DNA from 2 places in the Streptomyces sp. NPDC088746 genome. Region 2 is predicted to be linked to the other one. Evidence: riboswitches for the same ligand, from Rfam matches in the RefSeq annotation. Region 2 holds a riboswitch; the other holds the start of a gene.
What was found. A riboswitch is a leader RNA that binds a small molecule or an ion and turns the genes downstream of it on or off. The one in region 2 is predicted to bind S-adenosylmethionine.

Region 1 (14,053 bases), on a different contig from region 2:
CGCTCGAGACCGCGCCGTGCCTCCTCGTCGAACGCGATGATCTTGGCCATGTGAAGTGGTCCTCCCGGACAGGGGTGGATTTCTCCGGACCGAGTGGCGCCCGCGACGGACGGCCAGCGTGCTCGGTGGTTCCTTGCCCCACCGGGCCTGCGGGCCTCACCGGCCCGGTCCAAGTTTTCTGTCACTCTCACCTGGAGAGTGCTAACGCCAATGATTAGCACTCGACCCCTGCGAGTGCAAGCGTCATCCTTCGGATGTGGACATCCTGGGGGCGTACGGACGCACGTGAGGCCCGTACCCCTGGCCGGGGTACGGGCCTCACGTGCGTGAGTAGTGTCGTTGGCCGACCGCGCCGAGCTCAGCCGACGGCGAGCTTGACCATGTCCGCCTGCGGCCCCTTCTGGCCCTGCGAGATCTCGAATTCAACTCGCTGACCCTCTTCGAGGGTGCGGTACCCGTCCATCTGGATCGCGCTGTAGTGGACGAAAACATCCGCACCACCGTCGACCGCGATGAAGCCGTACCCCTTCTCCGCGTTGAACCACTTGACGGTGCCCTGAGCCATGCCTAACTCCCCTATTACTGGCCCTTGCACGAGCACCGCACTTCGCGGGCCCGGGTCAGAACTCACCCTCCGACAGGAGAGGGTGGCGTGCGCCGGAACGCGTCGACCGCGGCCGAATGTATCTGCCCAACTGCCCTCTGCAACAGGTCAATCGGACGAGAATTCTGGGCACAGGTGACCGCACGCAAGGGGGGAATTCATAGGATTCCAGGGCAAGTCGGGCCTGACAAAGGCCACTTATGCCACAAGGAGTTCACTTACTTTGGCTGCTTCTTGTCGCGGCCGGGCGCATTCTCATATGCGGGCGGCACGGGCAGCTGCGGGGACTTCCCCAACTGTACCGTGCTCAACCATGCAGAATGGCCCCCTCCGCTTTCCCGCGGAGGGGGCCACTGTGCTCACGTCATGCGGTCGGGCGCCGTAAGGCCCCCGGGGGATCAGCCTCCGGCGACGGCCGGGATGATCGAGACGCCCGCGCCGTCCGGGGTGACCGCGTCCAGGCCGCCCTCGAAGCGCACGTCGTCGTCGTTGACGTACACGTTGACGAAGCGGCGCAGCTTGCCCTGGTCGTCCAGGACACGGGCACCGATGCCCGGGTGGTTCTGCTCCAGGGACGCGATGACCTCGGAGAGGGTGGCACCCTCGGCCGGGACCTCGGCCTGACCGCCCGTGTAGGTGCGGAGGATGGTGGGGATACGGACCTTGACGCTCATGTGGGTGCCTTCCTTCGGTCTCGGGTGTCAGTTGGCGGCGGCGAGGCCCGCGTCGCGGAACGCGTCCAGGCTGGGCCGGATCGTCGCCGACAGGCCGGTCGTGGGGGCGACCGCGTCGAGCGTCTTCAGTCCGTCGCCGGTGTTCAGGACGACGGTGGTGAGGGACGGGTCGAGCAGGCCGGCGTCGATCAGCTTCTTCGTCACGCCGACCGTCACCCCGCCCGCGGTCTCCGCGAAGATGCCCTCGGTGCGGGCCAGCAGCTTGATCGCGTCGACGACCTGCTCGTCGTTCACGTCCTCCACGGCGCCGCCGGTGCGCCGGGCGATGTCCAGGACGTAGGGGCCGTCGGCCGGGTTGCCGATCGCCAGGGACTTGGCGATGGTGTTCGGCTTCTGCGGACGCACCACGTCGTGGCCGGCCTTGAAGGCCGTGGAGACCGGGGAGCAGCCCTCGGCCTGGGCGCCGAAGATCTTGTACGGCTTGTCCTCGACGAGGCCGAGCTTGATCAGCTCCTGGAGCCCCTTGTCGATCTTCGTGAGCTGCGAGCCGGACGCGATCGGGATGACGAGCTGGTCGGGCAGCTGCCAGCCGAGCTGCTCACAGATCTCGTACGCCAGGGTCTTGGAGCCCTCGCCGTAGTACGGCCGGAGGTTGACGTTAACGAAGCCCCAGCCCTCGCCGAGCGGGTCGCCGATGAGCTCCGAGCAGAAGCGGTTGACGTCGTCGTAATTGCCCTCGATGCCGACCAGCTCGCCGCCGTACACCGCGGCCATGACGACCTTGCCCTGCTCCAGGTCGTGCGGGATGAACACGCAGGAGCGGAAGCCGGCGCGGGCGGCGGCGGCGCCCACCGCGCCGGCGAGGTTGCCGGTGGAGGAGCAGGAGAGGGTGGTGAACCCGAAGGCGCGGGCGGCCTCGACGGCGATGGCGACGACACGGTCCTTGAAGGAGTGCGTCGGGTTGCCGGAGTCGTCCTTGACGTACAGACCACCGGTGACGCCCAGCTCACGGGCCAGGTTGTCGGCCTTGACCAGCTTGGTGAAACCGGGGTTGATGTTGGGCTTGTCCGCGACGTCGGCGGGGACCGGCAGCAGCGGCGCGTAGCGCCAGATGTTGTTCGGGCCCTCGGCGATGCGCTTCTTCAGCTCTTCGGGGGAGCCGCTCGGCAGGTCGTACGCCACTTCGAGCGGCCCGAAACAGGACGCACAGGCGAAAATGGGGCCGAGCTCGAAACGCTCGCCGCATTCGCGGCAGGAAAGCGCCGCGGCGGGACCGAGGTCCACTGCGGAGGTATGGGTGTCGGCTGCGACTGTCTGCACGGCCATGATGGCGGAGGCCCTTTCTCCTCATCTTCCTTGCGACGTATTTCGCCACAAGACGGAATTGGCACCTTCCCCACCGTGACCTCGCGGTCGGCAGGAGGGTTGCCGGGACTTCAACGGGCCGTTCCCTCAGTCCCTCTGGATGAGCGCTATGGCACCGGACCATGGATCCGGGCGTTTATTCGCGGACCGACCCCGACATGCGAGGGTCATCCGCGTTGTTCAAGACTGTAACCGAAGCACCGGACGATCGAGATAGTCGTCCGAACCGCGAGATGGATCACATACAGGGAGTACCGACCGTGCTGGAAGAGGTGGAACGCTGGCTGACCAGGCGTTCCTGGTCTGCTGCCGACCGCCCGCTGGACCGGCTCACGGCCGCGCGGGCGAAGGATCCGCACCGCTCGCGCGTGAGCGTCGTCCTGCCCGCGCTGAACGAGGAGGCGACGGTCGGCGCGATCGTCGCGGAGATCCGGCGCGAGCTGATGGAGAAGGTCCAGCTCGTCGACGAACTGGTGGTGATCGACTCCGGATCCACCGACGCCACCGCCGAGGAGGCGCGGCTGGCCGGCGCCCGGGTCGTGCACCGGGACGCGATACTCCCCCGGATTCCCGCCCTTCCCGGCAAGGGCGAGGTCCTGTGGCGATCACTGCTGGTGACCAGCGGGGAGATCGTCTGCTTCGTCGACGCGGACCTCAAGGACTTCTCCGCCGGCTTCGTCTCCGGGATCGTCGGCCCGCTGCTGACCGACCCCTCGGTGCAGTTCGTGAAGGCCATGTACGACCGGCCGCTGGGCGACGCCGCGGGCCAGGGCGGCCGGGTGACCGAATTGGTGGCCCGCCCGCTGCTCAATCTGCACTGGCCGAGCCTGGCCGGCTTCGTCCAGCCGCTGGGCGGCGAGTACGCGGTACGACGCTCCCTGCTGGAGCAGCTCCCCTTCCCCGTCGGTTACGGAGTGGAGCTGGGCCTGCTCGTCGACGCCCTGCACACGGTCGGCCTGGACGCGCTGGCCCAGGTCGACGTCGGCGTACGCAAACACCGCCACCAGGACGGCCAGGCCCTCGGCCGGATGGCGGCCACGATCTACCGGACGGCGCAGCTGCGGCTCTCCCGGGGGACCCTCGTGCGGCCCGAGATCACCCAGTTCGAGCGGGGGCCCGACGGGTTCGTCCCGCACACCCATGCGGTGGACACCGAGGAACGCCCCCCGATGCGCGAGATCGCGGAGTACGCCTCCCGAAACGCGGCGTAACGGTTCTTCCCGTCCGGCTCCGCCCCCACTTCACGTTTGGCGGCTTCCCGAACGGGCTAGGTTCGGGTACATGGTCTCCGAGCACGCTGCCCAGGTACTCGTCGCGTCCAACCGCGGCCCGGTGTCGTACACACGGCGGGAGGACGGCACGCTCGACTCGAAGCGGGGCGGGGGCGGGCTCGTCTCCGGCCTGAGCGCCGTCGACGACAAGCTGTGGGTGTGCGCCGCCCTCGGCGACGGCGACCGCGAGGCGGTCCGGCGCGGTGTCTCCGAGCCCGGCGTCCGGATGCTCGACATCGACGCCGGGGTCCACGCGGACGCGTACAACGGCATCGCGAACTCCGTGCTCTGGTTCGTGCACCACATGATCTACGAGACGCCGGTGGAGCCCGTCTTCGACGCGGAGTTCCGCCGGCAGTGGGCCTCCTTCGAGGCGTACAACCAGGCCTTCGCCGAGGCGCTCGCCGAGGAGGCGGGCGAGGGCGCGGCGGTCCTGGTGCAGGACTACCACCTCTCGCTGGTCCCCGGCCTCCTGCGCGAGCTCCGGCCCGACCTGCGGATCGGGCACTTCTCGCACACCCCGTGGGCGCCCGTCGACTACTTCCGGCTGCTGCCCGACGACATCGGCGAGCAGTTGCTCAACGGCATCCTGGGCGCCGACCGCGCCGCGTTCCTCACCCGCCGCTGGGCGGACGCCTTCATCAGCAGCTGCACGGAGATCCTCGGCGGCACCGGCCGCACCCGGATCGGGGTGCACGGGCTGGGCGCCGACGGGGACTTCCTGCGCCGCCGCTCCCACGAGGCGGACGTGGACGACCGCATGGAGATCCTGCGGGAACAGGTCGGCGCGGACCGCCGCACGATCGTGCGGGTGGACCGCACGGAGCTCTCCAAGAACATCGTGCGCGGCCTGCACGCCTACCGTGCGCTGCTGGAGGAGCGCCCCGAATGGCGTGAGCGCGTGGTGCACATCGCCTTCGCCTACCCCTCCCGGCAGGACCTCTCGGTCTACCGCGACTACACGGCGGAGGTGCAGCGGGTCGCCGACGCGATCAACGCGGAGTACGGCACCGAGGGCTGGACCCCGGTCCTGCTCCACGTCGACGACGACTTCGCCCGCTCCCTGGCGGCGTACCGGCTGGCGGACGTGGCCCTGGTCAACCCGATCCGCGACGGCATGAACCTCGTCGCCAAGGAGGTCCCGGTCGTCTCGGACCACGGCTGCGCGCTGGTGCTCTCCCGCGAGGCGGGGGCGTACGAGGAGCTGGGCGAGGACGCGATCGTGGTCAACCCGTACGACGTGTCGGCCACGGCGGCGGCGCTGCACGAGGGGCTCACGATGGACCCCGACGAGCGCGGCGCCCGCTCGAAGCGCCTGGCCGCCGCCGCGACCGCGCTGCCACCGCAGCAGTGGTTCCTGGACCAGCTGGACGCGCTGCGGGCCTAGGACTGTGTGACGCGCCCGGCGATGGAACGGAGCAGTTCCGCGACCGCCGCCGGGCCCGACAGCAACAGGTCGGCGCGGTCGGCCAGTTCGGGGACCTCCGTGCCGCTGCACACCAGCAGACCTGCGGTGCCCTGGGTGCGGAGCTTCTCCACGGCGGCGTAGGCGGCGAGGTCGCCGAGGTCGTCACCGGCGTAGAGCACCGTCTCGGCGCCGGTCTCCTTCACGTACTCCTCCAGCGCCACCCCCTTGTCCATGCCCGGCGGGCGCAGCTCCAGGACGAGACGGCCCGGTTCCACGATCAGGCCGTGACGCGCGGCCAGGTCGCCCAGCGGAGTGCGCAGTGCCTCGAAGGCGACCTGCGGGTCGGCGGCACGGCGGGTGTGCACGGCGACCGCGCGGCCGCCCTTCTCCTCGACCCAGACACCGCTGTCCGCGCCTTCCAGCACTGCGGGAAGCGCGGCCCGGACGGCCTCGACGCCGGGGTCCGGCGGCGGGGCGTGGACGGTGGCGGTGGCGGCGTCCCAGCGTTCGGCGCCGTAGTGCCCCAGGACGACGAGGTGGTCCAGTCCCGGCGCCCCCGCGAAGCCTCCGTACCGTACGGCGGTGTCGGCCGGGCGGCCGGTGATCACGGCGACGGCGGCGACCTGGGGGGCGAGCGCGGAGAGGGCCGGGACGACATCGGGGTGCGCCCGGGACCGCTCCGGGTCCGGGACGATGTCGGCGAGCGTGCCGTCGAAGTCCAGCGCGACGACCGCACGGGAGGGACGGGCCAGGAGCGCGGCGAGGCCTTCGCGGCCGGCCTGGGTGGACGGGGTCGGGATGGGGTGTGCCGAATTGCCCATGGCCCGAGCGTAGCGTCGAGCAGAACTAAACCCAGCCCAGTCGCCATCCCTTCGGCTCACCGGGGCAAACCAACCCGCCGTCACCCCTGCGGCTCACCGGGGCAAACCCAGCCCCGCCGGCGTTTGAGGCGCGGGGCCCGGGGCGGAGCCCCGGCACTGACCGGAGCAGAACCCAGCCGTCGGCCCCGACGCCCACCGGGGCAGGGCCCCAGCCCGCCGTCACCCCTGCGGCTCACCGGGGCAAACCCAGCCCCGCCGGCGTTTGAGGCGCGGGGCCCGGGGCGGAGCCCCGGGAGGGCCGGGGCTCAGCGCCGCCCGCGCCTCGCGTCCCGGACCCGCCGCAGCCGGTTCACCGTCACCGGGTCCGCCTCCAGCGCCCGCCGGTCGTCCAGGAGCGCGTTGAGCAGCTGGTAGTAGCGGACCGGCGAGATGCCCAGGTCTTCCCGGATCGCCCGCTCCTTCGCACCGGGGCCCGGCCAGGAGCGCCGCTCCACGGCCAGCACCGCGCGTTCCTGGTCGGAGAGCGGGGCAGCGGAGTCCGCGTCGTCAGCGGGAGGGCCGGTCATATGAACCAACCTACCTACTCGGCACTCTCCGCCTGCCGGGCCTGGGACGCGATGTCCACGAGCACGCTCTCCGGGCTGCCGCCGGGCTCGACCGCCGAGCCGATCTTCTCCTTGATGCTCTCGCTGGCCTGCGCCCACGACGTCTTGCCGAACGGGTACAGCTGCGAGTTCGGCAGCGCCGACAGGAACTCGCGCAGCTGCTTGTGCTTGCTGTCCGACTCCATCGCGGCGGACGCGGTGCCGGTCACGGGCAGCAGGTCGTACTGGTCGGCGAAGGCGAGCACGTTCTCGTCCGTGTAGGCGAAGTCGAGGAACTTGCCGATCTCCGCCCGGTGGCCGTTCTGCTTGAAGCCCATCATCCAGTCGGCCACGCCCATCGAGCCCTTGGTCGGCCCCTCGATCCCGGGCAGCGGGACCATGCCGACCTCGACGCCCTTCTTCTCGGCCTCCTGCATCAGCGTCGGGTGGCCGTTGAGCATGCCGACGTCACCCTGGGTGAACGCGTCGAAGGCCTTCGCCCGGTCGAGCTTCCCCGGGGCGACGGGACCGGTGAGGCCCTTGCCCACGAGGCTGTTCTTCAGCCACTTGAAGGTCTCTATGTTGGCCTGGGAGTCGATGTTGTAGTTGCCGACCTCGTCCGTGTAGCCGCCACCCCCGCTGAGCAGCCACATCAGGGTCTCGGCCTGGGACTCCTCCGGGCCGAGCGGCAGTGCGAAGGGGTAGGTCACACCGCGCTGCTTAAGCACGGTGGCGTCGCTCTGGATGTCGTCCCAGGTCTGCGGTGCCCCGAGGCCCGCCTTGGCGAAGAGGCCCTTGTTGTAGAAGAGGAGCCGGGTGCTGGCCACGAACGGGAGGCCGTACAGAGTGTTGTCGACCTCTCCCGCGTCGGTGAGCGAGGGCAGGAAGTTCGACCCGGTGCGGATGGCGATCATCTCGTCGGCGGCGTAGAGCTTGTCCGCCTTGGCGAAGTCGGCGTACGCACCGATCTGCGCGATGTCGGGGGCCTCGCCGGCCTTCACCATCTCGGCGACCTTGCGGTCGACGTCCTTCCAGGAGTAGACGCTGACCTCGACCTTGATGTCGGGGTTGGCCTTCTCGAACTTCCCGGCGACGTCGTCCCAGTACTTCTGGGAGCTGTTCTCCGCACCCGTACCGTAGTCGGCCGCGACGAGTCGCAGGGTGACGTCGCCGCCCCCGGTGTCCGAACCGCACCCCGACAACGTCGCCGTCATCCCGAATGCGGCCACCACCGCGGTCAGACCCACAAAGCGCCGCTGCACAGCCTTGCCCATCCCTACATTGGTCGACGCGGACACCATCGCTCCCGACGGCGAACCCGCGATACTGCCTCAACGACCGCACGGAGGTCTACACCACCTGCGTATCGATTCGGCAATCTAGCAGGACCGTTTTGTATGGGTGCTCAACAAACCACGATAGTGGACTAGACCTTTTAGGGGTCGGCGGGCGAAACTGTCTTCCGTGAGACACGTCATCGCCCTCGATGTGGGCGGCACAGGAATGAAGGCCGCTCTGGTCGGGGCCGACGGCACCCTGCTCCACGAGGCGCGCCGGGCCACCGGCAGGGACCGCGGCGCCGAGGCCGTCGTGGAGACGATCCTCCGCTTCGCCGAGGACCTCCGCGCGTACGGCGAGGAGCACCTCGGCGAGAGTGCCGCCGCCGCCGGGGTCGCCGTGCCCGGCATCGTCGACGCGGAACGCGGGATCGCCGTCTACGCCGCGAACCTGGGCTGGCGCGACGTGCCCCTGCGCAAGCTGCTCGGCGAACGGCTCGGCGGCATACCCGTCGCGCTCGGCCACGACGTCCGGACCGGAGGCCTCGCCGAAGGACGGATCGGTGCCGGCCAGGGAGCGGACCGCTTCCTGTTCGTGCCGCTGGGCACCGGGATCGCCGGCGCCATCGGCATCGCGGGCACCATCGAGGCGGGCGCCCACGGTTACGCGGGCGAGATCGGCCACATCGTGGTCCGGCCGGACGGCCCGGACTGCGGCTGCGGCCAGCGCGGCTGCCTGGAGACCCTCGCCTCGGCCGCCGCCGTGTCCAGGGCCTGGGCCGCCGCGTCCGGAGACCCCGACGCGGACGCCGCGGACTGCGCGAAGGCCGTCGCCTCGGGCGACCCGGCGGCCCTGCGCGTGTGGCGGGACGCCGTCGACGCGCTGGCCGCCGGACTGGTCACCGCGCTCACCCTGCTGGACCCCCGCACGCTCATCATCGGTGGCGGTCTTGCCGAGGCAGGGGAAACCTTGTTCACACCACTGCGTGCGGCTGTCGAGGAACGGGTCACGTTCCAGAAGCTGCCTCACATCGTCCCGGCGGCCCTCGGGGACACCGCCGGATGCCTGGGCGCAGGGCTGCTCGCCTGGGATCTACTCTCCACGGAGGTTTCCGCCTGATGGCCGGACGCGCAGACAGCACGGTTCTCGCAGGTGCCCGGGTGGTGCTTCCCACCGGCACCGTCGAGAACGGCCGGGTGATCGTCGAGGGCACCCGGATCGCCGGCAGCACGCGGGAGGACGCCCGGACCGTCGACCTCTCGGGCCACTGGGTGGTCCCCGGATTCGTGGACATCCACAACCACGGCGGCGGTGGCGCGTCCTTCGCCACCGGTACCGCCGAGGACGCCCTGACCGCGGTGCGGGCGCACCGCGCCCACGGCACGACGACCGTCGTCGCCTCGACCGTCACCGGCGAGATGGACTTCCTGGCCCGACAGGCCGGCATGCTCTCCGAACTGGTCGAGCAGGGCGAGCTCGCCGGAATCCACTTCGAGGGCCCCTTCATCTCCCCGTGCCGCAAGGGCGCCCACAGCGAGGGCCTCCTCCGCGACCCCGACCCCGCGGAGGTCCGCAAGCTCCTCGACGCGGCGCGCGGGAGCGCCAGGATGGTCACCCTCGCCACCGAACTCCCGGGCGGCATCGAGTCCGTACGGCTGCTCGCGGAGCACGGGGTGATCGCCGCCGTCGGCCACACGGACGCGACGTACGAGCAGACCGTCGAGGCGATCGACGCGGGCGCCACCGTCGCCACGCACCTCTTCAACGCGATGCCCGCCATAGGCCACCGCGCGCCCGGCCCGGTCGCGGCGCTCCTGGAGGACGAGCGGGTCACCGTCGAGCTGATCAACGACGGCACGCACCTGCACCCCGCCGCCCTGGAGCTCGCCTACCACCACGCCGGCGCCGGCCGGGTCGCGCTGATCACCGACGCCATGGACGCGGCCGGCGGGGGCGACGGCTTCTACGAGCTCGGGCCGCTCGCCGTCGAGGTCAAGGACGGCGTCGCCCGCCTGGTGGAGGGCGGCTCGATCGCGGGCTCCACCCTCACCCTGGACACCGCCTTCCGCAGGGCCGTGACCGTCGACCGGATCCCCGTGGACGACGTCGTCCGGTCCATCTCCGCCAACCCGGCCCGGCTCCTCGGCCTGTACGACCGGATCGGCTCACTGGACCCGGGCAAGGACGCCGACCTGGTGGTCCTGGACGCGGACTTCGCGCTCAAGGGCGTCATGCGCCGGGGCGAGTGGATCGTGGAGCCCCCGGTCGGCTGACGGGCGGCTGAACACGTGACGACCGGCGGTTGAACACGTAACGAAGAGACGGCGGTTGTCCCCGAAACCTGGGACGGCCGCCGCCTCTTTGGCATGATCACCAGGGACGGCGCCGCGGGGAGACGGCGCGTGGGCACGGACGATCAAGGGGGCCGGTACAGGTGATACTGACCGTCACGCTGAACACGGCACTCGACCTGACCTACGCCGTCCCCGCACTCGTCCCGCACACCAGCCACCGCGTCGACGACGTGACCGAGCGCCCCGGCGGCAAGGGCGTCAACGTGGCCCGGGTGCTCTCCGCGCTCGGCCACGAGACCGTGGTGACCGGCTTCGCCGGCGGCGCCACCGGAGCGGTCCTGCGCGAACTCCTCGGCGCACTCCCCCACCGTCCCACCGACGCGTTCGTCACCGTCGCGGGGAACACCCGCCGCACCCTCGCCGTCGTCGACCGCTCCAGCGGTGACACCACCCAGCTCAACGAGCCGGGCCCGCTGATCGGCGCCGGCGAATGGGCGGCCTTCCTCGGCACGTTCGGAGAGCTCCTCCCCGGGGCCGCGGCCGTCGCCCTCTGCGGCAGCCTGCCCCCCGGCATCCACGTCGGCGCGTACGCGGAACTCGTACGGCTCGCCCGCGCGGCCGGCGTACCCGTGCTCCTGGACACCGACGGCGAGCCCCTGCGCCGCGGCATCGCCGCCCGCCCCGACCTCGTCAAGCCGAACGCCGACGAACTCGCCCGGCTCACCGGCGCCCGCGAACCCCTGCGCGCCACCCGCGACGCCCGCCGCCGGGGCGCGCACAGCGTCGTCGCGTCGCTGGGCGCGGACGGGCTCCTCGCCGCCACCCCCGACGGCGTCTGGCGGGCCGCACCGCCGACCGCCGTACGGGGCAACCCCACCGGCGCGGGCGACTCCGCCGTGGCCGGACTGCTCTCCGCCCTCGCCGAAGGGCTCGGCTGGCAGGACCGGCTGATCCGCGCGGTGGCCCTGTCCACGGCGACCGTGCTGGCCCCGGCGGCCGGCGAGTTCGACCGCGCCGCCTACGAGGACCTGCTGACCCGGGTCACCGTCGAACAGCACGCACCGGCGGCCTGACCGGCCCCCGGGACGACCGCGTCCCGGCTCGCGCTGGGCGATGACCGGGACGACGGTGGTGCTGGTTCTCCGAGCGTATCGGGCGGCTGATCAGTCCTTGACGTGACCCGACTTCAGCGACAGCTGGTCGAGGTTGGCGTCACACGAGTCGCCCTCGTTGCACGACAGCATGAGGGTGTTCGACCCCTTGTCGAGCTGCACGTACGCGTACGTGTTCGTCCAGCCCTTCTCCAGGTCGCCCTCCGCGGCGTTCGCGAAGTTCTTCATGTTGATCGAGCGCGGGTCCTCGTCGTTGACCGTGAGGGACGTCTTGGCGTCCTTGCCCGGCACCCCGTACGTCACGTACAGCGTGTACGGGCCGCTCTCCGGCACATCGACGGTCCAGGTGGCCGACCGGCCGACCTCGTTGAGGCTGATGTACTGGCCGTTCGCGCTCTTGGCGCCCTTGACCGTGCTGTCCAGGGACGCCGTGCCCCCGAGCGTCAGCGTCGCCGCGTCCTGCTTCGGCAGATCGACGGCCTCCTGGGAAGCCTTCGCGGACTTCTCGGGCTTCGGGGAGTCCTCGACCTCGTCGGCCGGACCCGCCGACGACCCGGCCTCGTCCTTCTTGCCGTCGCTGTCGTCGCCCGTCATCAGCGCCGCGCCGATGCCGATGAGCACGACCGCGACCACCGCGACGGCCGCGATCAGCAGCGCCTTGGTGTTGGGGCCCCCACGGCCGGAACCGCCGTTACCGCCGGGCACCGACCCGTGCTGCGCGGTCACCGCCCCGCCGGGGTAGGTCTCCGGCGCCGCGTACTGCGGGTTCGGCCGGCCGTACTGGGGCTGCTGGCCGTACGCCTGCTGCGGCGGTACCTGCCCGTACTGGCGCTCACCGACCGTCCGCACCTGGTTGTACGACGTTCTGGGCACGCCGGGCTGCGCGGCCGGACCGGGGTAGCCGTATCCACCCTGCCCGGGCGGCTGTGCGCCTGCCGCCCGCCCGTCCTCGTACAGATAGCCGAACGGATCGTCGTCCTCGGGCTTGCTCGCGCCGTTGTTTCCGGCCGTCATCCCTGGGTCACTCCTCACCATGTCGCCAGCCGTCGCCGACCGGCCGAGCCTACCCCGAACGGAGCACGCGTCGAATTGCTCTCGGCCCCCCGGAAAACCGGGCGGTGTACGGGGACAGCCAGGGCGTGAACGTCAGCCGGCTCTGCGGTGAACCTTCGATCGTGACCGCTTTTCCACATACATCCGCTGGTCGGCGGAGTGCAGGACCTCTTCCTCGGTCATGCCGCACTCGGCCCAGCCGATACCGAAACTCGCCCCGACCCTGACTGCCCGGCCGTCCACCCGGATGGGCGGAATGATGGCGTTACGCAAGCGTACGGCCAGATCCGCGGCATCTGCGGCCCCGAGACCGTCCGCGAGGACGACGAATTCGTCACCCCCGAGCCGCGCGACCGTGTCACCGTCCCGTACGCAGGTCGTGAGTCGCCGGGCGACCTCGATGAGAACCGCGTCACCCGCGTGATGCCCGAACCGGTCGTTGATGGACTTGAAGCCGTCCAGGTCGCAGAAGAGCACCGCGAGCCCCTTCGTGCCGTCGTCGCGGTCCGGGTCGGGCGCCACGACGTGCACATGATGGTCGTAGGGGCCGGCACCCGGAGCGATCTCACCCTCGTAACCGTCCGCCCGGTAGCCGTGCACCGCGCTCTCGACATCGCCGTAGGCCGCGTCCAGCGCCTCGATCGCGCTGGAGGTGACCGAGTGAGGCCTCTCACACAGCCGCGCGCCGAGCCGGGAGCGCAGCTCGGCACTGTTGGGCAGACCGGTGAGCGCGTCGTGCGAGGCGCGGTGCGCGAGATTCAGCTCGTTGCGCTTGCGCTCCTCTATGTCCTCGACATGGGTGAGCAGGAAACGCGGGCCGTCGGTGGTGTCGGCGACGACGGAGTTGCGCAGCGAGACCCAGAGATACGTGCCGTCCCTGCGCCCGAGCCGCAGCTCCGCCCGCCCTCCCTCGGCGGACGTGCGGAGCAGGGTCCCGATGTCCTCGGGGTGGACGAGGTCGGCGAAGGAGTAGCGGCGCAGGACGGACGCGGGGCGTCCCAGGAGCCGGCAGAGCGCGTCGTTGGTGCGCAGCAGCCTGCCGTGCTGGTCGCCGCCCATCTCGGCGATGGCCATGCCGCTGGGGGCGTACTCGAACGCCTGGCGGAAGGATTCCTCGCTGGCGCGCAGCGCCTGCTGTTCGCGTTCGAGCCTGACCAGTGCGCGCTGCATGTTTGCTCGGAGACGAGCGTTACTGATCGCAATCGCCGCCTGGGAGGCGTACATCTGGAGGGCCTCACGGCCCCAGGCGCCGGGGCGGCGGCCGTTGCGCGGCCTGTCGACCGAGATGACCCCCAGGAGGTCCAGACCTCCGCCGGAGGCGTACATGGGGGCGTAGAGGCGGTCCAGGGGGTGCCACTCGTCCTCGAAGCGGGGCTCGGGCCCCTCGGTGTGCCACTGCGGTACGTCGTCGTCGAGGAGCACCCAGCCCTCGGTGTGGGGTATGAACCGGAGCTCGTCCCAGGCCTCGCCCATCGACAGCCTGCGCTCCCAGGACTCACGGGAGCCGACACGGCCGGTGATCAGGGCTTCCGCGGCGCTGTTGCCGGCGAAGGCGGCGACCACGAGATCACCGTCGGGGCGGACGAGGT
Region 2 (14,053 bases):
CCGCCATGTCCTCCACGGACTCCGGGACGAGCACCACGACCCGCTCGGCCCAGGGCTCCGGCCAGGTGCCGGTGACGGCCGGGACGGCCCGGTCCGCGGTGGCCGCGATCCGGCGCAGCTCCGCGGTCCGGCGGCCGACCCCGAGGACCAGGCTGTGCGTGCCCCGTACGACCTCGACGTCGCCCTGCTGCCAGAGCTGCTCCGGGGAGCCGTCGGCGGCCCGGTCGGCGGCGATGTACCAACGGCCGCCCTCCCCCCGGCGGACCAGCTCCACCGTGCGGGAGGAAGCCATGGGGGCCATGTCGTAGCCCTTGATCCGGTAGCGCAGTTCGACCTCGGCGGTCACCCGGTCCGCGCCCTCGCCGGTGACGCCCTTCACCTTGTACGCCCAGGACTCCAGCGGCACGTCGGCGAGGTTGCTCAGTTCGGTGCGCTGTGCGGCCCGGAAGGAGGCGGCACGGGGGTCGAGCGCGGCCAGGTACGCGCCGGTGTCGTGCTCCATGACCGCCTCGGCCCGGCGGTCCAGGGCGGCGCCGACCTCCCGCGCGGTGATGCCGGTGCCGGAGTCCCCGGGGCCGGCGCAGGCGGGCGCGAGCAGCAGGGCGGCGAGCACGGCGCCCGCCGTGCTCCGTCTGCGGGTGCGCTCCCGCCGCGCGTCCTGCGTCCGAACAGCCATCGGGCCGATCGTACGGTCATACGCGGGTGACCGAGGAGACGGGCGTCATGCCGACGGGGCCGTGGCGCACCGGCGCTCCGGGGTACGGGGCGTGGGAGCGGGAGGGGGAAGGAAAAAGCCCCGCCCGCCGGTGACCTGTGGTCTCCGGCGGGCGGGGCTCCGTCGAGGGGTACCGCGATTCGCCCGTTCGGGCGTCAGACGCGCACGCCGAACTGGAAGGTGCCCATGTAGTCCATCGACTCGTAGCGGACCACGGCGCCGGGCTTCGGGGCGTGCAGGATCTGGTTGTTGCCCGCGTACAGGCCCACGTGCGAGGTGTTGTTGAAGAAGACCAGGTCGCCCGGCTTCAGGGCGCTGCGGCCGATCCGGACACCGTCGTTGATCTGGGTGTACGTGGTGCGGGTGATCTGGACGCCGGCCTGGGCGTAGGCCCACTGGGTCAGACCCGAGCAGTCGTAGGCGTTGGGGCCGGTGGCACCGGAGACGTACGCCTTGCCCTGCTGCGTGGAGGCGGCCTGGAGGGCGGCGGCGCCACGGGCGGAGGCGGGGACCTCGTTGCCGAGGTCGACCCGGTCACCGGCGGCGCGGCTGGCGCGCTGCTCGTCCTCGGCCATCTTGGCGCGCTCGGCCGCGGTGAGGGTGTTCAGCAGCTTCTGCGCGTCGGCGAGCTTGCCCTGGTACTTCTTCTTGTTCTCGTTGAGCGACTTGCGGACGTCGGCGAGGTCCGCGAGCTTGCCCTCGGCCTCCTTGCGCTGCTGCGCGAGGGTGCGCTGCTTCGCCTGGATCTTCTGCAGCGACTCGGCCTGCTTGGCCGTCAGCTGGTCGAGCGCGGAGGCCTGGTCGAGGAAGCTGTCCGGGTCCGAGGAGAGCAGCAGCTGGACCGACGGGTCGAGGCCACCGGAGCGGTACTGGGCCGTCGCGAGCGAACCGAGCTCGCCGCGCAGGGCGTTGAGCTCGTCCTGGCCGCGGGCGACCTTGTCCTGGAGCGCGTCGGCCTGCTTCTTGAGCTTGTCCTGCTGCTCCTTGGCGCCGTTGGCCTTCTCGGTGGCGACCTCGGCCTCGTGGTAGAGCTTGTCGACCTTCGCCTTGACCTCGCTCTTGGTCGGCTTGGGGTCGGCGTGGGCGGCCTGGGAGGTCAGGGCCACGGCCGCGGCGGCGGTCGCGGTGAGCACGGTCACGCGAGTGCGGCTCGGCTGCTTGGGACGACGGTGGGACGCCACGAAGGCGAGCTCCTTCTTCCTCGAGCCGCCTACCGGGCTGTGGGGGAAAGAATCCCCGGCTCCGTGCACGTCACGGACTCGGCGGTTCCTTCGCCGTCACCCCGGGTGGGCAATCAACCGTGCGAAGGTTCGAGGCCTGACCCTAGTGACCATCTTGTGATCAGTTCAAATCCTCACGAGCAAAATCTCGTCACACCAGGCACTTCTTTACTTTCATCACACTGCGCGTAGCGGCGACTTGACGGTACGTTCCAAAAATTCCGGCAAGTCACTCATGTCTCACATGACGCCTCAGACGCGCGAAAGGCGCTTCAGGAGCAAGGCGGACGCGACCGGACGCGCGCCGGCCTTCGCCACCCCGTCGGCGACTTCGCGGTCGGTGGAGACCACGACGACGGGCCTGCCCGGCGGTTCGGCGCGCGCCAGTTGCCGGATCAGCTCGTCCGCGGTCACGCCCGCCTTGCTGAAGAGGACGCGGACCCCGCGGGGTGGTGCGAGCAGGACCGGGACGGCCAGTTCGGCGCCGTCGAAGACGCAGGTCATCTCGGCCCCGGTCTGCGCCGCGAGGACCGAGAGGCCGCCCAGGAGGCGCAACCGCTGCTTCTCCAGCGGCATCTGCGGATAGCCGGTCTTGGTGACGTTGTAGCCGTCGACGATCAGATGCGCCTGCGGCAGGGCGAGCAGCTGGTCGAGCAGCGCCGGATCGGTCTCCGAAAGGGCCCTGGCGGCAATGTCCTTCGGTGACATCCGGCCGGGCTCCACAGCTTCGACGCTGTCCGCGGGGCGGAGCGAGGAAGGGGGCAGGGCCAGTTCACGGCGGAGACCCTGTGCCGCGTCGAGCACGGTGTCCAGGAGCAGCCGCAGCCGCATGTCCTCGACCGAGCGCCCCTCCCTGGCCGCCCGGCGGCCCGCCTCGACGGAGGCCTCCGCCTCGGCCAGCCGCGCCTTGAGCCGGCGGGACTCGCTCTCGGCCGCGGAGACCTGGGCCGCGGCCTCGGCCCGCACGGCGTCGGTCTCGGCGCCCGCCTTGCGCAGAGCCGCCTCTCCGCGCTTCACCTCGCTGAGGGCGCTGCGCAGTTTGCGGTGGAGGGAGTCGGTCTCCTTGCGGGAGGCCTCCAGCTCCGAGCGCAGCCGTTCGGTGTCGGCCCTGGTCTGGCCGCGGGCGCGGTCGAGCTCCTCACGCAGCCGCTCCAGCTCGCGCCTGGTCTCCTCGTCCGCACGCTCGGCGTGGGCCCGCTGGACCTCCTCGCCGGCCGCGGCCACCAGCTTGACCCAGCCCGGCGGCCGCAGCACATAGGCGGCGGCCGCCACATCGACGGGGTCTGCGGCGGCGGGCGCGGCACCGGACGCGAGGGCGTCGGCCAGCTCCGGCTGGGTCTGGCCGATCCGCTCACCGATGCGCCGGCGGAACACCGGGTCGCTCTCCAGGGCCGCGGCCATCGCGTTACCCGCGAACTTGGCCCGCCTGCTCGGGGTGAACCGGGCGTACTGCCGGAGCTGGGCGGGGAGTTCGCCGACGGTCAGACCGCCGAACGCGTCCGAGACCAGCGCGACCACCTTGCGGCGCACGCCCTCGGGCAGCGGACGGTCGAGCGACTCCGCGGTGCCGTCGGCCGCGTCGGCCGGTCCGGCGCCGCCTGTCGGCTGCTCCACCATCCATCACCCCAATATGTCTGTCCGCACGGCCCCGTCAGGAGTCGGCACCAGGCCTGTCGACCAGTTCGATCTGGTCCACGGCGTTGCACCAACGACAGCGCACCGACTCGATGGTCTCACTGACCACCTCGCGCTCCTCGACACTCGACTCCCCGGCCAGGTCGAGATGCACGTACTCCACGACCTTGGAGGAGCGCGTCACATCGAAACGGGTCAGGTTGCCGCAGAGCGTGCAGCGCCAGCGGGTCCCGTCCGTCGGCTGGGGAACCGTCGTCATCGTTGCGTCCTCTTTCGTCGTTCGTCGAGTCTCGTGCGTGCCCAGGCTTCGATCTCGCGGTGCGCCGTCGAACTGCGGATGTACTGCTGTAACCCTACGGCCTTGCGCATACCTATCGGCACGGCGAGGCGGTCTGTCCTGTTCTCGCCTGGTGCGTCATGCTCTGTGCGTGACCTATCGGCGGGCAGTCCACTGGCGGAGGCGGGCCGGAGAGCTCCGGGCCGCGGCCGCGGCGGGCGGCGCCCCGGTGACGTACGGGCTGATCGCGCTCTGCTGCGCGGTGTTCCTGATCAGCCCGCTCTCCGGGTTCAACCCCGCCTATGGCGGCGCCGACGCGCTGCTGGCCGCTCAGGCCGGGTACTTCGAGCGGTGGGGCGTGATCCCCGCCGAGCTCGTGGAGGGCTCGGCCCACGCGGTCCTGACCCCGCTGACCGCGCTCTTCGTCCACGGCAGCTGGCTGCACCTGCTGGGCAACATGCTCTTCCTCTACGTGTTCGGCGCGATGGCCGAGGAGCGCATGGGCCGCACCGAGTTCACCTTCTTCTATCTCGCCTGCGGTTACTTCGCCCTGGTGGCCTACGCGGTGGTGCACGCGGACTCCGACCAGACACTGGTCGGCGCGTCGGGGGCGATCTCAGCGGTGCTCGGCGCGTTCCTCCATCTCTTCCCCCGGGCCCGTGTCACCAGCCTCTTCCCCTTCCTCTTCTTCCTGCCGCTGCGTTTCCCCGCCTGGATCGTGCTCGTGTTCTGGTTCGTCCTGCAGTGGCTGGCGGCGCGGAGCGCGGGCAGCGGCCCGGGCGTGGCGTACCTCGCGCACGTGGCGGGTTTCGCGGCCGGGTTCCTCTACTCCTGGGTGAGGTTCGGGCGTACTAGAGTGAAGTCTCCAGCCACGGCCACTGAGGGAGAAAGCCAGCCGTGATCACCGCGATCGTGCTCATCAAAACCAGCGTGGACCGGATTCCCGAGATCGCCGAGGCCATCGCCGCGCTGGACAGTGTCAGCGAGGTCTTCTCGGTCACCGGCACGTACGACCTGATCGCCATGGTCCGGGTCGCCCGGCACGACGATCTGGCCGACGTCATCCCGGGCCGGATCAGCAAGATCCAGGGCGTCGAGGGCACCGACACCCACGTGGCCTTCCGCACCTACTCGCAGCACGACCTCGAGGCGGCCTTCGCCATCGGGCTCGACGCCTGAGACGGCGTACGGCTCCGGCCGGGGACGGGGCGACATGCCTCCCGTCCCCGGCCGGAGCCGTCTCCGGACCCGCTCAGACCTGCGCGGCGCCCCGGTCGGGCACGCAGCGGCCCTCCTCGGTGCGGTAGCTCCAGCGGGCGCCCTTGCTGACGAGCTCGCGGACGGCGCCCAGGAACCTCTCGATGTGCTCGTCCGGCGTGCCGGCGCCGAAGCTCACCCGAATGGCGTTGAGGGACCTCTCCCCCGGCGCGGCCTCCGGCGCGCCACACTCACCCGGCTCCTGCGGCTCGCTGCCCAGCAGGGTCCGCACCAGCGGGTGTGCGCAGAACAGTCCGTCGCGCACCCCGATGCCGTACTCGGCGGAGAGTGCCGCGGCGAAGTGCGAGCTGTTCCATCCCTCGACCACGAAGGAGATGACGCCGACCCTCGGGGCGTCGTCGCCGAAGAGCGAGAGCACCTTGACCTGGGGAACGCCGGCGAGCCCCTCACGGACCCGTGTCACCAGCCGCTGCTCCCGGGCGACCAGCCGGTCGAACCCGGCCTCGGTCAGGGCCTTGCAGGCCGAGGCGATGGAGTAGACGCCGATGACGTTGGGCGATCCCGCCTCGTGCCGGGCCGGGGTGGTGTGCCACTCGACGTCCACACCGCCGTCGGTGCGCCGGGCGACCTTACGGGAGGCGCCGCCACCCGCGAGATACGGCTCCGCGTCCACCAGCCAGTCGGCGCGGCCGGCGAGGACGCCCGAGCCGAAGGGCGCGTACAGCTTGTGCCCGGAGAAGGCGACCCAGTCGACGTCCAGCTCGGCGATGTCCACCGGGTGGTGGGGTGCCAGCTGCGCCGCGTCGAGCACGATCCGCGCCCCGTGGGCGTGGGCGGCTGCGGCCAGTTCCTTCACCGGCCACAGCTCACCGGTGACGTTGGACGCGCCCGTCACGCAGACCAGTGCCGGGTCACTGAGGCCACGGCCGGCCAGCGCCCGCTCCAGCGTGGCGACCGCCTGGTCCGGGGTACGCGGGGCGTCCAGGTAGGTCACCCGGGCGTCACGCCAGGGCAGCAGCGAGGCGTGGTGCTCGGTCTCGAACACGAACACCTCGCAGCCGGCGGGCAGCGCGGCGGCGAGCAGGTTGAGGGAGTCGGTCGTCGAGCGGGTGAAGACCACCTGGTCCTCCGCGCGGCAGCCGAGGAACTCCGCCACGGTCCGGCGGCTGTTCTCGAACAGGTCGGTGGAGAGCTGCGAGAGGTAGCCGGCGCCCCGGTGCACGCTGCCGTAGTACGGGGCATAGGCCGCCACGTCGTCCCAGACCCGCTGGAGCGCCGGAGCACTGGCCGCGTAGTCGAGGGCGGCGTAGGTGACGTCTCCGCCGGTAACGAGCGGAACGGTGACATCGGCGCCCAGAACCGGCAGAGGGGCACAAATGGACTGGTCGACGGCAGCGGTGGAGACAGACATGGCGAACTCCCGTAAAAGGCAGGCGAGATCCACGCACCGGCGGCCCGACAGGACGCAGCAGTGCGGGGAGAGAAAGAAAAAGGGGTGTGCGGAGGAGGGCCTAGAGCCCTATCGCATTCGCTTGCTCACAGAAGACTCCCTGGGACCAGGACCCCAAGGGGTGGCATCCAACGATGCCGAGGGGCCCGCGCTTGCCACAGACCTCGCTGCCTGCGGCCTGGTCTTCACCCGGGGCACCCCGCCACGGACGGAGGGTTGCCGGACAGCGGGCCGGGGCCGTAGTCGCTGTCACTCATGACCTGCGCAGCATCTTGCCATACCCACGGCGACGCGCAAGGGCGCAGTCCGCGATCCGGACTGCGCCCTCGCTCACACCCTGCGCGCTCAGGCGTTGCTGGCCGCCACCCAGCGCTCCAGCGCGCTCCTGGCCGCGCCCGAGTCGATCGACTGCGCGGCCCGCGCGATCCCGGCCGCGAGCTGCTCCTCCAGCGACCCCTCGACCGGGTCCAGCGCGACCAGTGCGGCAGCCGAGTTGAGCAGCACCGCGTCGCGTACGGGGCCGGTCTCCCCGTCGAGCAGCCGGCGGGCCACATCCGCGTTGTACGAGGAGTCCGCGCCGCGCAGCGCCTCGACGGGGACCAGGTCCAGGCCGACGTCGCGGGGGTCGAAGGCCTGCTCGCGCACGGTGCCGTCGCGGACGATCCAGACCCGCGAGGTCGCCGTGGTGGTCAGCTCGTCGAGCCCGTCGTCGCCCCGGAAGACGAGTGCCGAATTCCCCCGGTCCGCCAGCACGCCCGCGACGATGGGCGCCATCTTCGGGTCGGCGACCCCGATGGCCTGGGAACGCACCCGGGCCGGGTTGGTGAGAGGGCCCAGGATGTTGAAGGTGGTCTGCGTGCCCAGCTCCTTGCGCGCCCTGGCCGCGTACCGCAGGGCGGGGTGGAACTTCACGGCGAAGCAGAAGGTGATGCCCGCCTCCTCGGCGACGGCGACGACGCGCTGCGGCGTCAGTTCGAGGTTGACGCCGAGCTTCTCCAGCACGTCGGAGGCCCCGCTCGCCGAGGAGGAGGCCCGGTTGCCGTGCTTGACGACCTTCGCGCCGGTCCCCGCGACGACGATCGCCGACATGGTGGAGATGTTGACCGTCTTGGCCATGTCGCCGCCGGTGCCCACGATGTCGACCGTGCGGCCGGGCACCTCGATGGTGTGGGCGTGCTCGTACATGGCGCGGACGAGTCCGGTGACCTCGTCGACGGTCTCGCCCTTGGCCCGCAGGGCGACGGCGAAGCCCGCGATCTGCACGTCCGTGGCCTCGCCGCTCATGATGCGGTCCATGGCCCACGCGGTGTCGTCCGCGCCCAGGTGCTCGCCGCGCAGCAGGGGGGTCAGCACGCCGGGCCAGGTACGGTCCGCCACGCTGTCGCCGCCGTCCGGGGTCACAACGTTCATGGTCCGCTCCTGGGGGTCCACAGCCGATACAAGGGATCGCCTCCCACCCTATCCAGGCCCGGGGGCAGCGAAGAGCCCCGTCCATCGGATGGACGGGGCTCCTGCTGTGGCGGTCAGCTGAGGTGATCAGTGGTGGCCGTGGCCGCTGGTGATCTCCTTGTACTCCTCGGCGGTGGGCTTGGCGATCTGGTTGTCCTCGCCGTAGTAGCTCTTGCTGAGCCTGGCCCGGAGCTTCTGCAGCGCCGAAGGCTTGCGCTCGACACCGTTCTCGTCGACCGTCGGGCCGATCTCGACCGGCTTGTACTGCTCGTGCGCGGTGAGCGTGTGCAGCTGGCCGGGGCTGAGCGGCTCGTGGATCTCGACGAACTCACCGTGCGGCAGGCGCTTGATGGTGCCGGACTCGCGCCCGTGCAGCACCTTCTCCTTGTCGCGGCGCTGGAGTCCGAGGCAGATCCGCCGGGTGACGACGAACGCGACGACCGGGCCGACGAAGAAGGCGATCCGTACGAACCAGCTGATCGCGTTGAGCGACATGTGGAAGTGGGTCGCCCAGATGTCGTTGCCGCCGCCGATCAGCATGACGAAGTAGATCGTCACCCAGGCGACGCCGAGACCCGTACGGGTCGGAGCGTTGCGCGGACGGTCCAGGATGTGGTGCTCGCGCTTGTCCCCGGTGATCCAGGACTCGATGAACGGATAGAGCGCGAGTGCCCCGAGCACCACACCGAAGAGGACCAGCGGGATCAGCACGCCGAGGACCAGCGTGTGGCCCCAGAGGTTGATCTCCCAGCCCGGCATGACACGGACGAAGCCTTCGGCGAAGCCCATGTACCAGTCCGGCTGGGCGCCCGTGGACACCTGGTCGGGACGGTAGGGGCCGAGCGCCCAGATCGGGTTGATCGAGGCGATGCCCGCGATGATCGCGATGAAGCCGAAGACCAGGAAGAAGAATCCGCCTGCCTTGGCCATGTAGACCGGCAGCAGCGGCATGCCGACGACGTTCTTGTTCGTCTTGCCCGGACCCGCGAACTGCGTGTGCTTGTGGAAGAACACCAGGATGAGGTGGCCGACCACGAGCCCGAGCATGATGCCCGGCAGCAGCAGGATGTGGATCGAGTAGAACCTCGCGATGATGTCGGTCCCGGGGAACTCCCCGCCGAACAGGAACATCGAGATGTACGTGCCCACGATCGGCATCGACAGGATCGCGCCCTGCGTGAAGCGCACACCCGTGCCGGAGAGCAGGTCGTCCGGGAGCGAGTAGCCGGTGAACCCGGTGAACATGCCGAGGACGAACAGCAGGAAGCCGAACAGCCAGTTGATCTCGCGCGGCTTGCGGTACGCGCCGGTGAAGAACACCCGGAACATGTGCACGAACATGCCGGCGAGGAAGATCACCGCTGCCCAGTGGTGGATCTGCCGGACGAGCAGACCACCGCGGACGTCGAAGCTGATGTCCAGCGTCGAGGCGTAGGCCTCGGACATCCGGATGCCCTGCATCGGCTCGTACGAGCCGTGGTAGACGACCTCGTTCATGCTCGGGTGGAAGAACAGCGTCAGGTACACACCCGTGAGGATGATGATGATGAAGCTGTAGAGGCAGATCTCACCGAGCATGAAGGACCAGTGGTCCGGGAAGATCTTGCGCATGTTGGCCTTGGCCAGGCCGTAGATGCCGAGCCGGCCGTCCGCCCAGTCGGCCACCCGCTCACCGGCGGGCGCCTTGCGCTGTGTGTCTGTCGCAGTACTCATCCGCGCTCCCAGAAGGCAGGACCGACGGGCTCTTCGAAGTCACCGAGCGCCTCGAGGTTGCCCTCGCTGTTCACACCGATCCGCAGCTGCGGAAGCGCGTGACCGGCCGGACCGAAGATGACGCGGGCGCCGTCGGAGAGGTCGAAGGTGGACTGGTGGCACGGGCAGAGCACGTGGTGCGTCTGCTGCTCGTACAGGCTGATCGGGCAGCCGACGTGGGTGCAGATCTTGGAGAAGGCCACGATTCCCTCGTGGGCCCACTCGCGCTCACGCTTGTCCTTGATGTTGTCCGGCTCGATGCGGATGATCATCAGGGCGGCCTTGGCGATCTGCGACTGGAAGTCGTGCGCGTCCTCCTCCAGGCCCTCGGGCATGGCGAAGGTCAGCGAACCGACGACGACGTCCTCGGGACGCAGCGGCTCCATCGTGTTCATGTTGACGAGCTGCTTGCCCTTGGCCCACAGGGTCTTGCGGAGCTTCTTCTCCGGCAGCGGGCCGAGGTCGCGCAGCAGCACCACACCGGAGAGCGGCACCAGGGCCAGCGCACCGAACATGGTGTTGCGGATCAGCTTGCGCCGTCCGAGCGCGGACTCCCGGGCGCCGTCCGCGAAGTCGGCCATGACCTTGGCCTTGACCTCGGGCGCCGCCTCGATCGGGTGCCGGTCGTCGGCGACCTCCACGTCGGACATCAGGGTGCGCGCCCAGTGGACGGCCCCCGCGCCGATGAGGAAGAGCGCCAGGCCCAGGGTCAGCCCCAAGGAGAAGTTCAGCGCGCTCACGTGGCCGAACGGCCAGATGTAGACGATCTTGTCGACCGGGAAGATGACGTAGGCGGCGATGAAGCCGACCGTCGCCAGCATGGACAGCGTGAACATGAAGGCGACGGCCCGCTCGGAGCGGTTCGCGGCGCGTTCGTCGATGTCCTGGATGCGCGGCTTGTGGGCCGGCAGCCCCGGGTCGGCGAACGGGTCGCCCGCACCCTCTACCGCGCCGTGCGCGGTGCCCTGCTCTACCGGCAGGTTCTCTTCTGGAATCTGTTGGCTACTCATGACTTCTTGGCCTTAGCGGTGTGGGCCGCGACCCATACGGCGATGGCGATCAGGCCGCCCAGGCCGAAGATCCAGCCGAAGAGACCTTCGCTGACGGGGCCGAGGCCACCGAGCGAGAGCCCGCCGGGGTCCTCCGACTCATCACCGTTGACGGTCTTGATGTACGCGATGATGTCTTTCTTCTCCTGCTCGGGCATGGTGCTGTCCGGGAAGGAGGGCATGCTCTGCGGGCCGGTCTGCATGGCCTCGTAGATGTGCTTCGGGCTCACGCCTTCGAGGTCCGGGGCGTACTTGCCGTTCGTCAGCGCGCCGCCCTTGCCGGTGAAGTTGTGACACTGCGCGCAGTTGGTACGGAAGAGGTCTCCGCCCTTGGCCACGTCGGCACCCGAGGGGTCGACCTGGCTCTTGGTGGGCGTGATCGGGCCGGCGCCCAGGGACGCGACGTACGCCGCGAGCTGGTCGATCTCGGCCTGGTTGTAGATGACCTTCTTCTTCGGGACCTGGGCGCCCGGCTGCTGGGCCGGCATGCGTCCGGTACCGACCTGGAAGTCGACGGCGGCGGAGCCGACGCCCACGAGGGACGGCCCGTCGGTGGTGCCCTGACCGCCGGATCCGTGGCAGCTGGCGCAGCCCACGGAGTAGAGCTTCTTGCCCTCGTCGATGGCGAGGGACTGGGCGGTTTCGTCGGCCTGCGCCTTACCCGCAGGCGCGAACGCGGCGTACAGCCCCCCGGTAGCCGCCAGCGCGAGGAGTAGTACGACGACCGCCGCCAGCGGATGGCGTCGTCGTGCGGAGAGCTTTTTCACGGATTACCCCGGTGTCAGGATCTTCTGCGTCGATGATGGGTGGGTGCGAGCCCTGTTACTTGATCATGTAGATCGTGGCGAACAGACCGATCCAGACGACATCGACGAAGTGCCAGTAGTAGGACACGACGATGGCGGCGGTGGCCTGTTCATGGGTGAATCTCGAGGCCGCGTATGTCCTGCCCAGGACGAGCAGGAAGGCGATGAGACCGCCTGTCACATGCAGACCGTGGAAGCCGGTCGTCAGGTAGAACACCGAACCGTACGGGTCGGAGGACAGGGAGAGACCCGCCTCCTTGACCAGCTCGGTGTACTCGAGGACCTGGCCTCCGATGAAGATCGCACCCATCACGAACGTGATGATGAACCAGGTGCGGAGCTTCTTCACGTCGCCCCGCTCCGCGGCGAAAACGCCGAGCTGGCAGGTGAGAGAGGAAAGCACCAGGATCGTGGTGTTCGTCGCCGAGAACGGGAAGTTCAGATGGTGAGCCATCTCCTTCCAGTGATCGGGTCCCATCACCGATCGCAGGGTGAAGTACATCGCGAAGAGGGCCGCGAAGAACATCAGCTCGGAACTCAACCAGATGATGGTTCCGACGCTGGTGAGGTTCGGCCGATTGACCGACGGGTGCGCGTGCCCGGTTTCTACTGTCGTTGCTGTCGCCACGACCGACATTATGTCGGTCGCTTATCCCGCCCTCACTCCGGGGGGTGCCGTTCGGTGTGTCAGAGGCGTGTGTCCTCACCGAACGGCCCATCGAATCGCTGTCCTTACCGGTGCTGACACGCAGTCCGCCGGAGTACGATCCGCCCATCGGTTCATGCCCGTAGAGCCCCGAAGACACAGACGTCACGGAGGAACAATGCAGCCGACCGCCACGGTCCTGGTCTACAGCGACGACGCCAACACCCGCGAGCAGGTGAGGCTGGCAGCCGGTCGGAGGCCTGCGGCGGACGTGCCACCGGTGGAGTTCCTGGAGTGCGCCACCCTGCCCGCCGTCCTGAGCGCGCTGGACCGGGGCGGTGTCGACGTCTGTGTGCTGGACGGCGAGACGGCTCCCGCGGGCGGTATGGGCGTCTGCCGGCAGATCAAGGACGAGATCTTCGACTGCCCGCCCGTCCTGCTGCTGATCGGCCGCCCGCAGGACGCCTGGCTGGCCACGTGGAGCCGTGCGGACGCCGCTGTGACGCATCCGGTGGATCCGGTCGACTTCGCGGACGCCCTGGCCTCCCTGCTGCGCCACAGGCTGTCCGTAGGGGCCTGAGGCGGAGGGGCCCCGAGCCCCTCCGCGGTGTCCTTCGCGGGCGCGGCGCACTCCCGGCCGGGTCAGACCTGGGGGCGCAGCCGCGCCGCCTCGACGTCGGTGCCCGAGTCCGGTGTGCCGCCCCCGTGCAGGGCGCTGCCCTTCCGCCAGGCGTCCCAGTCCAGGTTCCAGTCGCCGAAGCCGTTGTCGAACGGCGTCATCGTCTCGCCGTCGCTCCCGACGACCTTGACGATGTCGCCCTCACGTACGGTCTCGAAGAACCATTGGGCGTCGGCGGTGCTCATCCCCGTGCAGCCGTGGCTGACGTTGGCGCTGCCCTGCGAACCGGTCGACCAGGGTGCCGCGTGGACGTACTCACCGCTCCAGGTGACGCGTGTCGCCCAGTAGACGGGCAGGTCGTACGACTCCGAGGAGCCGGCGGCGATGCCGATGCTCTCCCCGCGCATGCGTACGAACTGCTCCTTGGCCAGCACCACCTTGACGCCGTTGCGCGTGTCGAAGCCGGGCTTGCCCGTGGTGACCGGCAGCGTGTTGATCACCTCACCGTTGCGCAGCACGGTCATGGAGTGGTCGGAGGCGTCGGTGATCGCTTCTATGCGGTCGCCGGTGGTGAGCTTCAGGGGCTTCGCGGCCGCCCCGTAGAGGGCGTTGCTGACTTTTATGCCCTTGAGGTTGCTGCGGACGTCGATGGTGGCGTCGGCGGGCCAGTACTCCTTGGGCCGGTAGTGCAGGGTCTTGGCGTCGACCCAGTACCAGGAGCCCGTGACGGCGGGGGTGGACCGGACCTGCAGCCCGCGTTCCACGGTGGCCCTGGAGGCCTTGTCGGTGACCGGAGCGCTGAGTTCCGCTGTGAGGGGCTGTCCGACGCCGTAGGTGCCCGTCTGCGGGCCGAAGGCCACCTTCAGGAACTTCTTGGCCGAGGTCGTGCCGAAGCCGTACGTACGGCTGCCAGGGGCGCCGTCGCCGTTCTCGGTGGAGACCTTGACGGTGTATCGGGTGCCGGCCGCGAGCGAGGTGGTGGAGTGCCACCGCTTCCCGTCGGCGTCGAGCTCGCCCGCCAGGTGGCGGCCCTCCCTGTCGACGGCCGTCACGTCCGTGATCTTCGCGTCGTCGTCCTTGACGGTGACTTCGAGGGGCTTGTCGGGGTCGGCCTTCTCGTTCCCGGAGGGGCCGTTGAAGGAGACCAGGTCGGCCGCGTCGTACGGCTTCAGCGACAGCGGATGACCGTCGGGCTCGCCACAGGCGGTCGCACCCGC

Region 1: it holds a riboswitch for S-adenosylmethionine, as region 2 does, so the genes downstream of both, thrC (threonine synthase) here and ACIP63_RS01970 (aminotransferase class V-fold PLP-dependent enzyme) in region 2, are expected to answer to the same signal.

What each region holds. Positions count from the first base shown of each region.
Region 1 covers NZ_JBIVLA010000002.1:148,259-162,311, reverse strand. The annotation lists gene groL (chaperonin GroEL) at 1-50, opposite strand, end outside; gene ACIP63_RS08100 (cold-shock protein) at 359-565, opposite strand; gene ACIP63_RS08095 (MoaD/ThiS family protein) at 1,003-1,278, opposite strand; gene thrC (threonine synthase) at 1,306-2,604, opposite strand; SAM riboswitch class I at 2,623-2,750, opposite strand; gene ACIP63_RS08085 (glucosyl-3-phosphoglycerate synthase) at 2,904-3,854, shown strand; gene ACIP63_RS08080 (trehalose-6-phosphate synthase) at 3,925-5,301, shown strand; gene otsB (trehalose-phosphatase) at 5,298-6,143, opposite strand; gene ACIP63_RS08070 (DUF3263 domain-containing protein) at 6,449-6,709, opposite strand; gene ACIP63_RS08065 (ABC transporter substrate-binding protein) at 6,724-8,001, opposite strand; gene ACIP63_RS08060 (ROK family protein) at 8,231-9,124, shown strand; gene nagA (N-acetylglucosamine-6-phosphate deacetylase) at 9,124-10,278, shown strand; gene ACIP63_RS08050 (1-phosphofructokinase family hexose kinase) at 10,440-11,372, shown strand; gene ACIP63_RS08045 (carbohydrate-binding protein) at 11,463-12,425, opposite strand; gene cdgB (diguanylate cyclase CdgB) at 12,558-14,053, opposite strand, start outside.
Region 2 covers NZ_JBIVLA010000001.1:421,355-435,407, forward strand. The annotation lists gene ACIP63_RS01940 (hypothetical protein) at 1-676, opposite strand, end outside; gene ACIP63_RS01945 (NlpC/P60 family protein) at 871-1,896, opposite strand; gene ACIP63_RS01950 (NYN domain-containing protein) at 2,188-3,549, opposite strand; gene ACIP63_RS01955 (hypothetical protein) at 3,587-3,829, opposite strand; gene ACIP63_RS01960 (rhomboid family intramembrane serine protease) at 3,981-4,748, shown strand; gene ACIP63_RS01965 (Lrp/AsnC family transcriptional regulator) at 4,745-5,026, shown strand; gene ACIP63_RS01970 (aminotransferase class V-fold PLP-dependent enzyme) at 5,100-6,476, opposite strand; SAM riboswitch class IV at 6,659-6,776, opposite strand; gene trpD (anthranilate phosphoribosyltransferase) at 6,861-7,925, opposite strand; gene ACIP63_RS01980 (cytochrome bc complex cytochrome b subunit) at 8,052-9,677, opposite strand; gene ACIP63_RS01985 (Rieske 2Fe-2S domain-containing protein) at 9,674-10,726, opposite strand; gene ACIP63_RS01990 (c-type cytochrome) at 10,723-11,532, opposite strand; gene ACIP63_RS01995 (heme-copper oxidase subunit III) at 11,588-12,208, opposite strand; gene ACIP63_RS02000 (hypothetical protein) at 12,396-12,797, shown strand; gene ACIP63_RS02005 (Ig-like domain-containing protein) at 12,860-14,053, opposite strand, start outside.